DNA from 2 places in the Thioalkalivibrio nitratireducens DSM 14787 genome. Region 2 is predicted to be linked to the other one. Evidence: riboswitches for the same ligand, from Rfam matches in the RefSeq annotation. Region 2 holds a riboswitch; the other holds the start of a gene.
What was found. Region 2 has a riboswitch for cobalamin ahead of TVNIR_RS16550 (TonB-dependent receptor domain-containing protein). Riboswitches for the same ligand answer to the same signal wherever they lie in the genome.
Positions count from the first base shown of each region.

Region 1 (6,245 bases), 1.9 Mb from region 2:
TCCTCGATCAGTCCCCGGCTGAAGACCTCCCGGACCGCATCACGCGAACCGGTGATCGCGGGGTTCCCCTGGTAGGCGAAGTAATCTTTCATCACGTTCCAGGCCAGTTCGTGCGTGAACTCGAAGGCCTGGATGAGGCCGTGGCGTTCCAGGTCCGACAGCTCACGCGACTGCGCCAGATCCACAGCGGCATTCAACTGCGCGAGCGCCCTGCGGTAGTTCGCGAGGCGTTGCCTCCAACGGACGTCGGGATCGGGCATCGCAGTATCCTTGGCTTGAACTCGGTTTACAGGTCGCCAGGGCGGGTTGCTCGGAATGCTGCGTGCTTGCGCGGGGTTCGGCGGTCTGACCCTGGCGGATAAAGGGGCCCAACCGCCGCTTCGGCTCTCGCGAGGGTGCCATGGTAGGAAGGTCGCTGGCAATCGCCGCGCACCCGGGTTCGTTCCGGTGCGTGGCTTCAGCCAAGTAACCTACCACTCGGTCACCCTGCGCGGCGTTTCGCCGCGGGGGCGAACCTAAGCGACGAGCATGCCGCGCGGGTGTTCTGTTGCTTACCGCGAAATGAAGGAAGCGGCGTGCGCGGACGACATCAGGGCCAGGCTCGTCACCTGGGGGCTTGCGGTCGTTCTCGGCATTTTCCTGATACCAGTGCGATCGTTTGAAAATAGTAACCGGCCAGACTTCGCGCCACACGCTGCATCCAGAGCGTCGCGTCTGCCGAGGGCGTGGAGGGCACCGAATCTTCCTCACGCGGGACCGGCGTAGCCACCCATTCCCGGGGCTCAACGCCGGTGGGTACCTCTTCCGGATCTTTGGACGGTCCGACAGGAGCAGGAAGGGCGATTGATGGAGATCCGCACCGCGCTGGACGAGTTCAAGGCGAGCATCCGCGGAGGCATGTGATGATCCAGCCCACCGCCAGCAACCGGAGCGGGAATGCGCTGGCGATCGCCTTTGCCCTGCTGGCCGTGCCCGCCGTCGCGCTTTCGGCGGAAACGATCGTGCAATGGGAAGGTTGGCTCGTCGGCGCGCCCTGTGCGCAGACCCTGACGGTGCAGGACTGCCCACTGCGCCATGTGGATGCCTCGGTGCGGCTGCTGGAGAACGGTGAGGCGCTCGCGCTCAGTTACGGCGAGGGCACGGCCATTCGCGACGTCGACGTGGACCAGGCCTACGGCAAGCGGGTGCGTGTCAGCGGGCAGTTGCGGTAGGGCGTGGTGCAGCCCGTGCGCATGGACCTGCTGGAGCGCAGCGTTGACCGCACGTTCTTCAAGGGCTGCCTGTAACGCGGCGCTGGGAAGACCCCGATCGGTGCGGCGCACGCAGCCGCGATGGCCGAGGCCCAGGGTACGCCAGGCCCCCTTGCACTTCCAGGGGGTGGGGTATATGTTGTATGTCGTCTTCGGTGTGACCACTAAGGCTTGTGGTTGTGGCAACAGGGAATCCGGCGTGGATCCGGAACTGTCGCGCAGCGGTGTGGGGGAACGAAGGCCGCCAGGTGGTTGGTCACCAGGCACTGCCTGCCAGAACCATGGGCGGGTGGGAAGCCGCGGCCGTAGGTGTTCGCAGTAACGCGCCCCCAAGTCCGAATACCTGCCGAGGAGGGCCCGTCATCGCACGGGCAGTATCCGAAGCCTTCGCGTCAAGGGTCTCGGGGGCGCGCTTTCTGGCACTGTGCCGATCCTCGCCCCCGCATACACGACACGCGATGGCCCGACCGGTCCGGCAAGAATCAGGAGGCGCCATGCACACCGAAACCACCACAGCACCGGCGGCCGTTCCCGCGGCATCCGCTTATCCGCTGCCTACCGCCGTTCCCGACACGATCCGCAAACGCGACGGCAGCCGCGCGCCCTTCGACGCGGATCGCATCCAGGCCGCGATGCTCAAGGCGGGCCGCGCGACCGGCGAGTTCGACGCGCCCGAGGCAGCCCTGCTCACCGCCCAAGTGCTGAAGGTGCTGGCCCACACCGGTGACCGGGAACCCGGCATCGAACGCATCCAGAACATCGTCGAGCAGGCGCTGATCAGCGCCAACCATCTGAACACCGCCCGCGCCTATATCGTCTACCGCGAGCAGCACGCGCGCCTGCGCCAGGATCGCAAGACGCTGGTGGACGTCGCGCTGGCAGTGAACGAATACCTGGACCGCGACGATTGGCGCGTGGCGGCCAACGCCAACCAGGGCTACTCCCTCGGCGGCCTGATCCTCAACAGCGCCGGCAAGATGATCGCCAACTACTGGCTGAACCACGTGTACCCGCCGGAGATCGGCCAGGCGCACCGCGACGGCGACCTCCATATCCACGACCTCGACATGCTCTCCGGCTACTGCGCCGGCTGGTCGCTGCGCACCCTGCTGCACGAGGGGCTGAATGGCGTGCCCGGCAAGGTGGAGGCGGGGCCGCCGCGTCACATGTCCAGCGCCGTGGGGCAGATCGTCAACTTTCTCGGCACGCTGCAGAACGAGTGGGCCGGCGCCCAGGCGTTCAGCTCCTTCGATACCTACATGGCCCCGTTCGTGCGCAAGGATGGCCTGGACTATCCGCAGGTGCGCCAGTACATCCAGGAACTCATCTATAACCTCAACGTCCCGTCGCGCTGGGGCACACAAACCCCCTTCACCAACCTCACCTTCGACTGGGTCTGCCCGGAGGATCTGCGCGAACAGGTGCCGGTGATCGGGGGCGAGGCGATGCCGTTCACCTACGGCGAGCTTCAGCACGAGATGGATCTCATCAACCGCGCCTACATCGAAGTCATGACCGAGGGCGATGCCAAGGGCAGGGTGTTCACCTTTCCGATTCCCACCTACAACATCACCCCCGATTTCCCGTGGGAGAGCGAGAACGCCGAGCGGCTGTTCGCGATGACCGCCAGGTACGGGCTCCCGTACTTTCAGAATTTCGTGAACTCCGAGCTTTCGCCCCACATGGTGCGCTCCATGTGCTGCCGCCTCCAGCTCGATCTGCGCGAGCTGCTCAAGCGCGGCAATGGCCTGTTCGGCTCGGCGGAGCAGACCGGCTCGCTCGGTGTCGTGACGATCAACTGCGCCCGTCTCGGCTACCGGCACAGGGGCGACGAGGCGGCACTCCTGCGTGCGCTCGACCGCCTGCTGGCTCTGGGCCGCGACAGCCTGGAGCTCAAGCGCAAGGTGATCCAGCGGCACATGGATGCCGGGCTCTTTCCGTATACCAAGCGGTACCTCGGCACCTTGCGCAACCACTTCTCCACCCTCGGCGTCAACGGCATCCACGAGATGATCCGCAATTTCACCGATGATGCCGAAGACATCACCACCCCCGGCGGGCACGCGTTCGCGCTGCGCCTGCTCGACCACGTCCGCGCCCGCATGGGCGAGTTCCAGGAGCAGACCGGCCACCTCTACAACTTGGAGGCAACCCCGGCGGAAGGCACCACCTACCGCTTCGCCCGGGAGGACCGCAAGCGCTGGCCGAATATCCTGCAGGCGGGCACGGGCGACAGGTCCTATTACACCAATTCCTCGCAACTGCCGGCCGGCTTCACCGACGATCCCTTCGAGGCGCTGGAACGGCAGGAGGCACTGCAGGCGAGGTACACCGGCGGCACCGTGCTGCACCTCTACATGGGGGAGCGCATCTCGAGCCCCGACGCCTGCCGTCGCCTGGTGCGACGCGCGCTGGAAAATTTCCGCCTGCCCTACATTACCGTGACACCGACCTTCTCGATCTGCCCGGTGCACGGTTACCTGAGCGGCGAGCACGAATTCTGCCCCCGCTGCGACGAGGAACTGATCACCCGCAAACAGAAGGAGGACGGACATGTCCACCACTGAAACGAGCACGCTGAAACCCGAGGAACGCACCCGTTGCGAGGTCTGGACCCGCGTGATGGGTTACCACCGCCCGGTCTCCGCCTGGAACCCCGGCAAACAGTCGGAACACCGGGAGCGCCGCTTCTTCAAGGAGCCCCGTGGGCAAGGGTGAACTGCGGGTTGGGGGGATCACCCCCCTGACCACCATCGATTACCCGGGTGAGCTGGCGGCGGTGATCTTCTGCCAGGGTTGTCCCTGGCACTGCCGCTACTGCCACAACCCGGAGTTGTTGCCGCCGCGGGGCGAAGCCGCCGTCCCCTGGGAGGAAGCGCTGGCGTTCCTGCGGAGGCGGCGTGGTCTGCTCGACGCAGTGGTGTTTTCGGGAGGTGAACCGACGCTTCAGGTGGCGCTGGCCGATGCCCTCAAGGACGTCAGGGCGCTCGGGTTCAAAGTGGGCCTGCACAGCGCCGGAATCTACCCGCGCAGGCTGGTGGCCCTGCTGCCCAGCGTCGACTGGGTGGGCCTCGACGTCAAGGCGCTTGCGCATCGCTACCCGGATATCACCGGCGTTCCTGGAAGCGGCGAACCCGCTTGGCAAAGCGCGCGCCTGCTGATCGAAAGCGGCGTGCCGCACGAGATGCGGATCACGGTCGATCCCGCGCTGACGCGGCCCGAAGAAGTCCGCCGGATCGCGGCGAGGCTGCAGGCAATGGGCGCGGAGCGGGTCGTCGAACAGCCCCGCCGGGGCTGACGCAGCGCAGCTCGGCGGATCCCGCCGGGGCGAGTCGAAAGCCTATGCCGCACACCGTTCGCGGGCGCCCGGAGGGCCGCGCGGGTGACAAGCGCAAGCGCCGGTTTCCAGAGGCCTTTACCCGAAGTGCTGCAATGTGTAATCCCTGCGCGCCCGGCGTTCGCCGTCGATGCTGCAGGCGATCGCTTCGGGCACGTCGAGGTAGAAGTTTTCCGCGCCGAGATACTCGACCACGCCGGCGCGGTCCAGTGCGTCCCGGACCGGCCCCAGTACGCCGGTGAGTGCCAGTGCGATACCCCGGCGCCGATAGTCTCCGATCACCGCGGTCAGTGCATGGATGCCGCTCGCGTCGATCGATGGCATGCTGGCGGCGTCGATGATCACCTGCCGCAGCGGCTTCGCCTTCTCGCGTTCGAGGCGGCGCAGCGTATCCTGGAAGTACTCGACGTTGGCGAAGTAGAGCTGCGCGTCGAAACGAACGATCAGCAGGTCGTCACGCTGCTCGGCCTCGGGAAAGCGCCGGATGTTCCTGTAGGTGTCGGTACCGGGCAGGCGCCCGAGCACGGCGACGTGCGGTCGGGTGCTGCGGTAGATCACCATCGCCAGCGACAGCAGCACGCCGGTGGCAATGCCTTCCTCGATCCCGATGAACAGCGTGACCAGGAACGTGGTCGCGAGCATCAGAAAATCCTCGCGGCGCACGCGCCACAGGAAGCGCATTTCCTGTACGTCGATCAGGCCGGCGACCGCGACCAGGATCACCGCCGCCAGCACGGCCGTCGGCAGGAATGTGAACAGCGGGGTCAGGAACAGCAGCGTGATGGCGATCATCGCGGCACTGACCATCGACGCGAGCCCGGTTTTCGCGCCGGCCTGGTCGTTCACCGCGGTTCGCGAGAAACCGCCGGTGACCGGAAACGACTGGAAGAACGCGCCACCGAGATTCGCTCCGCCGAGCGCGATCAGCTCTTGGTTCGCATCCAGCCGGTAGTCGCGGTGGCGCCGCACCATCGCCTTCGCCACCGCGATCGATTCCATGAAGCCGACCAACGCGATCGCGAGCGCGATCGGGAGCAGGCCGCGCAGCGTTTCGGCACTGATGTCGGGAATGGCGAATGACGGCAGTCCGTCCGGCACCGTGCCGACGATGCGCACGCCCGCCTCGTGCAGGCCGAAGCCCCAGACCAGGGCGACCGCGGCGGCCACCACCGCGATCTGGGCGGGAAAGGTCCGGCGCCACCGGCGCAGCAGGATCAGCAATGCGATCGAGGCGGAGCCGATCAGCAGCGTCGGCAGGTGGACCGACGGGAGCTGGAGTGCCAGATGGTAGAGGATCGTGTGCGCCTGGTTGCCGCCCGGCGGGGATACCCCGAACAGGTGCTGCAGCTGGCTCAGGCCGATGATCAGCGCTGCCGCCGACGTGAAGCCGCTGACCACCGGGTGCGACAGGAAGTTGACCAGGAAGCCCATGCGCAGCATCCCCATCGCGAGCTGGATCGCGCCGACCATCAGCGCGAGCAGGATCGCGAGGCCGATGTACTCCGGTGTGCCCGGTTCCGCGAGCGTGCCGACGCCCGCGGCGACCATCAATGCCACGATCGCCACCGGACCGACCGCAAGCTGCCGCGAGGTGCCGAGCAGGGCGTACAGCAGCAGCGGCACCAGCGCGGCATAGAGACCGTAGATCGGCGGCAGGC
Region 1 covers NC_019902.2:1,678,892-1,685,136, reverse strand. Annotated here, with positions in the region: gene TVNIR_RS07920 (nucleotidyltransferase substrate binding protein) at 1-260, opposite strand, end outside; gene TVNIR_RS07915 (hypothetical protein) at 903-1,211, shown strand; cobalamin riboswitch at 1,387-1,615, shown strand; gene TVNIR_RS07910 (ribonucleoside triphosphate reductase) at 1,745-3,817, shown strand; gene nrdD (anaerobic ribonucleoside-triphosphate reductase) at 3,804-3,968, shown strand; gene TVNIR_RS07905 (anaerobic ribonucleoside-triphosphate reductase activating protein) at 3,955-4,548, shown strand; gene TVNIR_RS07900 (SulP family inorganic anion transporter) at 4,666-6,245, opposite strand, start outside.
Region 1: linked by a shared signal. The riboswitch ahead of TVNIR_RS07910 (ribonucleoside triphosphate reductase) and the one ahead of TVNIR_RS16550 (TonB-dependent receptor domain-containing protein) in region 2 are both predicted to bind cobalamin.

Region 2 (6,245 bases):
AACAGCACGCGTATCTCGCGCAGGCCCCGGATTACGGGCAATGCCTGCTCGATCGATCGCCAGGCCGCGCGCCGACCGGCGTCGTCACCGTCGAAACACAGAACCAGACGCGGTACCTGCCGGAACAGGAGGTCCAGGTGGTCGCGGGTCAGGGCCGTCCCCATGCAGGCCACGGCTCGCCGGAAGCCAGCGCGGGCCAGGCCGACCACGTCCATGTAACCCTCGGTCACGACCAGTTCGGACAGCCGCGTCTCGGCCTTGCGGGCCTCGAAGAGCCCGTAGACGGTATGCCCCTTGTGAAAGACCGCCGATTCAGGGCTGTTCAGGTATTTCGGCTCCCCCGCAGCGATCAGCCGCGCGCCGAAGCCGGTCACCCGGCCGCGGCGATCCCGGATCGGGAACATGATCCGTGCGCGGAAGCGGTCGCGCAGGCGGCCATCGTCGCGGCGCGAGACCAGGCCGGCGGCCACCAGGGTGTCGTTGTCGAAGCGCCCGCGCAGGGCTTGGGCAAGGCTGTTGCCATCCCCCGGTGCCCAGCCGAGCGCGTAATCCCGCGCGGTTGCGCCGTCGATGCCACGGCCCTCCAGATAGTCGATCGCTGCGCGGCTGGCTTTCAACTGTTCGCGGTAGAACGTTGCGGCTGCCTCCAGCGCATCCAGCAGATGGCGGGTGGGGTCGCGGCCTGCCGGATCGGCATCGCGCGGGACCTCCAGGCCGGTCCATTCGGCGAGCTGACCGACCGCTTCGGGAAAGCTGAGGTTCTCGTGTTCCATCAGGAAGCTGATCGCGGTGCCGTGGGCCCCGCAGCCGAAGCAGTGATAGAACTGCTTGCGCGGAGACACATAGAACGAAGGCGTCTTCTCGCTGTGGAACGGGCAGCAGGCTGCAAACTCGCTGCCGGCCTTCTTCAGGGGCACGTAGCGCTGGATCAGCTCGACCACGTCGGTGCGTTCGAGCAAATCGTCGATAAAAGCCTGTGGAATCAGTCCTGCCATGGCTGTCGGGGGTTCGTCGCTACGCTCTGGAGGGGCATCAGTAAGGCCCGCCCATGATCGCACGGTCCAGCACCCGTTGGGGGTGTCGGATGCACCGGCCCAACCGCTGACCTGGGGTACGGCTTCGCCCCGGCGGCAGACCTCGCCTATACCCCTCAGCTCGGGCGGCCGGACACGGTCGCGGCCCCAGGGAATGCAGTTCCGGGCCTCGTTCCCCATCACCCACGCTGCGGGCGGCGGGCCCTGGCAGGGGCGCGGCATCGATGTTGGACTTGCCGCGGCCTCCCCCCTATACTCCGCCGCGCTGCATACCCGTGCTGGCGCTTCGTCCGGCGCGCGGGTATCGGCAAGCACGTTTCGGGTGCCCCGGTGAGCGAACCGGGGTTAAACGGGAAACAGGTGCCGGAACCACGCGTTCCGAAGGCCTGTGCTGCCCCCGCAACGGTAAGCGTCTGGCTCCCGCATCACACGGCCACTGTCCACCTCGGGGATGGGAAGGCGATGCGGGACGGCCTGAAGATTCAGGCAACGGCGCGAGCCCGGATACCGGCCCGAACGACATCCACGAAACCATCACCGAATGCGTGCGGGCGGCGCGCAGGAGCCATGATCATGAAAATCCGCAGACTTCCGGTCGCCACCGTGCTGGCCGGCGTAACCTTCATTTCTCCCGTCCACCTGGCGCTGGCCACCGAACTCGAACCGATCATCGTGACGGCCACGCGCACTGCGCAGACCGTGGACGAATCGCTGTCGGCAGTCACCGTGATCGAGCGCGAGGAAATCGAGCGCCTGCAGCCGGCGCAATTCGTCGACCTGCTGCGCAATCGCGCCGGCATCAGCGTGGCGGACACCGGCCCGTTCGGAAAGGCGACCGGCGTGTTCCTGCGCGGGACCAACTCCGACCACACCCTGTTGCTGGTCGATGGCGTGCGCATGGGATCGGCCACGATGGGGAGCGCGTCCTGGCAGTTCCTGCCACCATCGGAGATCGAGCGCATCGAGATCGTGCGCGGTCCCCGCGCCAGCACCTACGGCGCCGATGCGATCGGCGGCGTGATCCAGGTGTTCACCCGCAAGGGCGCGGAGGGCCCGGCGCGCTTCAACGCCTACAGCCGTATCGGCTCGTTCAACACCCGCGAAGCCGGTGTCGGGTTGCAGGGCGGCAACAGGAGCACGCGCTTCTCGCTGTCCGCCGACCATCAGCAAACCGATGGCATCAATGTGCGCGACGAGGTCGGCGACAACGACCGGGACGGCTTTCGCAACACCTCGCTGGCCAGCCAGTTGAGCCACCGGTTCGACAATGGGCTGGAACTGTTCGGCAATCTGCTGCGTTCGCAGGGGCGCACGGAATTCGACGGTTTCGAGGATGAAACCGACTTCGTGCATCAAGCGCTGCGCGCCGGCGTACGCGGCGACCTGGCCGAGACCTGGCACAGCGAACTGACGATCGGCCAGAGCCGCGACGAGAACGATAATTTCGGGCAGGGGCAGTTCTCCTCGCGTTTCGATACCCGCCGCGACATGGCCGACTGGCGCAATGACCTGCTGCTGGGGGAATCGCTGCTATGGACCGTCGGGCTCGACTGGCAGCAGGATCGCGTCGAGAGTACCGTCGACTTCGACGAGACTCGCCGCTACAACCGCGCTATCTACCAGGTCCTGCAGGCCGAACTGGGACGGCACGATCTGCAGGGCAGCCTGCGCCACGACGACAACGAGGCTTATGGCGGCAATACCACCGGGCAGGTGGCTTGGGGCTTCAGGCTGACCGAAAACCTGCAAAGCCGGGCCTCCTACGGCACGGCCTTCAAGGCGCCCACGTTCAACCAGCTGTACTGGCCCGGTGACGGCAATCCCGATCTCGATCCCGAGAAGTCCGAGACCCTCGAGGGCGGGCTGCGGTATGCGCACCAGGCGCTGTACTGGGAGGCGTCGCTCTTCCAGACCGATGTCCGCAACCTGATCAGCGGCTGGCCGCCTGCCAACATCGACAAGGCTCGAATCCGGGGCCTGGAATTCGAAACCGGTCTGCATCGCAGCGACTGGCACGCCGCAGCGGCGCTCACGCTTCTCGATGCCGAGGATCGCGATACTGGCAACGAGCTGGCGCGTCGTCCACGCGCCACCCTGAGGCTGGATCTCGACCGCCAAATGGGCGACTTCAGCGTCGGCGGCACCGTGATCGCGCGCGGCCGCAGCTTCGACTATGACTGGATGGGCAACGCCGAACGCCTGGCCGGCCACGCGCTGCTGAACCTGCGTGCGTCCTGGCAGCTGGCTCCGCAGTGGACCCTGCGTGCGACGGTGGACAACGTCACGGACAAGGACTACCAGACCGCAGCCGGCTTCAACCAGCCGGGTCGTGCGGCGTACCTGTCCGTCCACTTCCAGCAGTAGGGGGCCGGAATGCTCGGCAGACACCGATACCTTCCGCAGCTGCTGGTGGTGGTCGCACTGCTGCTCGGGGCCGGGCCGGCCCCGGCGGCGGCCGAGCCGGACTGCCCGCGCATGGTCAGCCAGTCGCCCTATATCACGCACACGCTGCGCTGGCTGGGCCTGGACCACTGCATCGTCGGCGCCAGCCGCTACGATCGCGGCGACTGGGCCGATACCGGCGGCATCCTGGACCCGGATATCGCCGCGATTCGCGCGCTGGCGCCGGACCTGGCGATCACCTCGCCCTGGACCGATCCCGACCTGTGGCGCACTCTCGAACCGGAGATCGCCCGGGCGATGATTGTGGACGGATTCGGCAGCATGGCCGGCATCGCCGACAACCTGCGCCGGATCGCCGAGGCCGCAAACCTGCCCGACCCCGATGGCATCGCCGCGGACTTTGATGCCCAATGGCGCGACGCCGCCGCCCAGGTGCGGGGCGAGCATGTGCGTGTGCTGCTGCTCGCGTCCTGCAGCGGGCAGCCGTATGCCTTCGGCAGGGGCAGCTGGCAGCACGAGGTGTTCACCACGGCTGGCTTCGACGTGATCAGTGCCGGCGATCGCGTGCACCACATCCCGGTTACCGACCGGAAGGACCGGCTCGCTGCACTGATCGATGCCGAACGCCCGGACGTGCTCTTCGTGTTCGCCAGCGAGAACGCCGAGGCCTGTCGTGTGATCAACGCCTCGCGCCGCGTCCCCGTCGTGCCGCTGCCCGGCGCGTTTTTCCACCACGCAGCCCCGGTCATCATCGAGGGACTGTACCGGCTGCGTGACCTGCGCGACGCCTGGCAGCCGCAGGACGGCAATCGTTTCACCTCACCGGAACAGGATCGACCGACATGACCCAAGACGACCGCGACCAGCGCCATCGCCAGCGCATGGAGCGCAAGAAGACCGTGATCGACGAGCAGATCAGCAAGGCCACCGACGAGCGCGGCCTGCTGCTCGTGCTCACCGGAAATGGCAAGGGCAAGTCCAGCTCCGCCTTCGGCATGGTGGCCCGCGCCCTGGGCCATGGCCTGAAGGTCGGTGTCTGCCAGTTCCTGAAAAGCCGCCGAGATACCGGCGAAGAAGCCTATTTCAACCGTGATCCGGGCGTCGCCTGGCATGTGCTCGGTGACGGTTTCACCTGGGATACCCAGGACCGCAGCCAGGATATCGCCACCGCCGAGCGCGGCTGGGCAGTCGCCGAGGCCATGCTGTCCGACTCCGGTTGTCAACTGGTGGTGCTGGACGAGCTGACCTACCTGCTGAGCTATCGCTACCTGGACAGCGACAAGGTACTCGAGGCCATTCGCCGGCGTCCGCCGATGCAGCATGTGGTCGTGACCGGCCGTGGCGCCTCCGACGCGCTGATCGAACTGGCCGATACCGTCACCGAGATGCGCGATGTCAAACATGCCTTTCGCGCCGGGGTCAAGGCGCAGCCGGGCGTCGATCTCTGATCCATGCTGCTGCTCTGGCTCTCGACTGTCGCGGCGGTGCTGCTCGATGGCCGGTGGGGTGAGCCGGGGCGGCTCCATCCGCTGGTCGGGTTCGGCCGGCTGGGCGGCTGGTTCGAAGCCCGGCTGAACCGCTCCGGGGCATCCCGACGGTTCCGGCAGGCCCGGGGCGGACTGGCGGTGGTGCTGCTGGTCGTGCCGGCCACGGCCCTGACCTTCTGGCTGGCCGGCCTGCCCATCATCGGGCCACTGTTCGGCATCCTGGTGCTGTACCTGGCACTGGGTCACCGCAGCCTGGCCGAGCATGCCCGGCCGGTAGCCGAGGCCCTGGCTCACGGCGACGAAGCCGCCGCCCGTCAACAGGCCGGCATGCTGGTCAGCCGTGACCTCGAGGCGATCGACCCGGCGCCTGCCACCATCGAATCGGTGCTGGAAAACGGCCACGATGCGGTCTTCGGCGCCTTGTTCTGGTTCGTGCTGCTGGGGCCCGCCGGCGCGGTGCTGTTCCGGCTGGGCAATACGCTGGATGCGCTCTGGGGCTATCGCACCTCCCGCTACCGCGACTTCGGACGGATCGCCGCCCGCCTCGACGATCTCCTGGGTTATCTGCCGGCCCGCCTGACGGCCCTGAGCTACGCCCTGGTCGGAAATACCCGCCAGGCCCTGCGCTGCTGGCGAACTCAGGGGGAGCGGTGGAAAAGCCCGAATGCCGGCCCGGTGATGGCCGCCGGGGCAGGGGCGTTGGGCCTGCAGCTCGGCGGGCCCGCGCGCTACCAGGGCCAATGGCAGCGGCGTGCCGATCTCGGCGAGGGCCGCCGGCCCGACGGACCCGACATCGAACGGGCGCTCGGGCTGGTCCGCCACGCCCTGCTGCTGTGGCTGGCGGCACTGACGTTCGCGACACTGCTGGTCGAGGTGGGCGGTCATGTCGGGAATGCCTGAGGCCACGCGTCTCCACCACGGCGGCAGACTGCGGGAGGCCGCGATCCGTTACCGCCTGGCACCGGAACGCTGGCTGGATCTGTCCACGGGCATCAATCCCAACGGCTGGCCGGTGCCGTCGATTCCGCCGGAATGCTGGTTGCGCCTGCCCGAGGACGAGGACGGGCTGATCGAGATCGCCGCCGGCTATTACGGCGCCGATCCCGGACATCTGCTGGCGGTGGCCGGCTCGCAGGCGGCCATTCAGACGCTGCCGCGGCTGCGGCCGGCCTGCCGGGTCGGGATCCCGATCCCCGGCTATGCCGAGCACGCCCATGCCTGGCGCGCCTGCGGTCACCAGATCCAGCCCCTGGCACCCGAAAACCCGGCCGACGCACTCGACCGGCTCGATGTCCTCCTGCTCATTCATCCCAACAATCCG
Region 2 covers NC_019902.2:3,612,420-3,618,664, reverse strand. Annotated here, with positions in the region: gene dnaG (DNA primase) at 1-995, opposite strand, end outside; cobalamin riboswitch at 1,338-1,564, shown strand; gene TVNIR_RS16550 (TonB-dependent receptor domain-containing protein) at 1,608-3,398, shown strand; gene TVNIR_RS16545 (ABC transporter substrate-binding protein) at 3,408-4,283, shown strand; gene cobO (cob(I)yrinic acid a,c-diamide adenosyltransferase) at 4,280-4,885, shown strand; gene cbiB (adenosylcobinamide-phosphate synthase CbiB) at 4,889-5,824, shown strand; gene cobD (threonine-phosphate decarboxylase CobD) at 5,808-6,245, shown strand, end outside.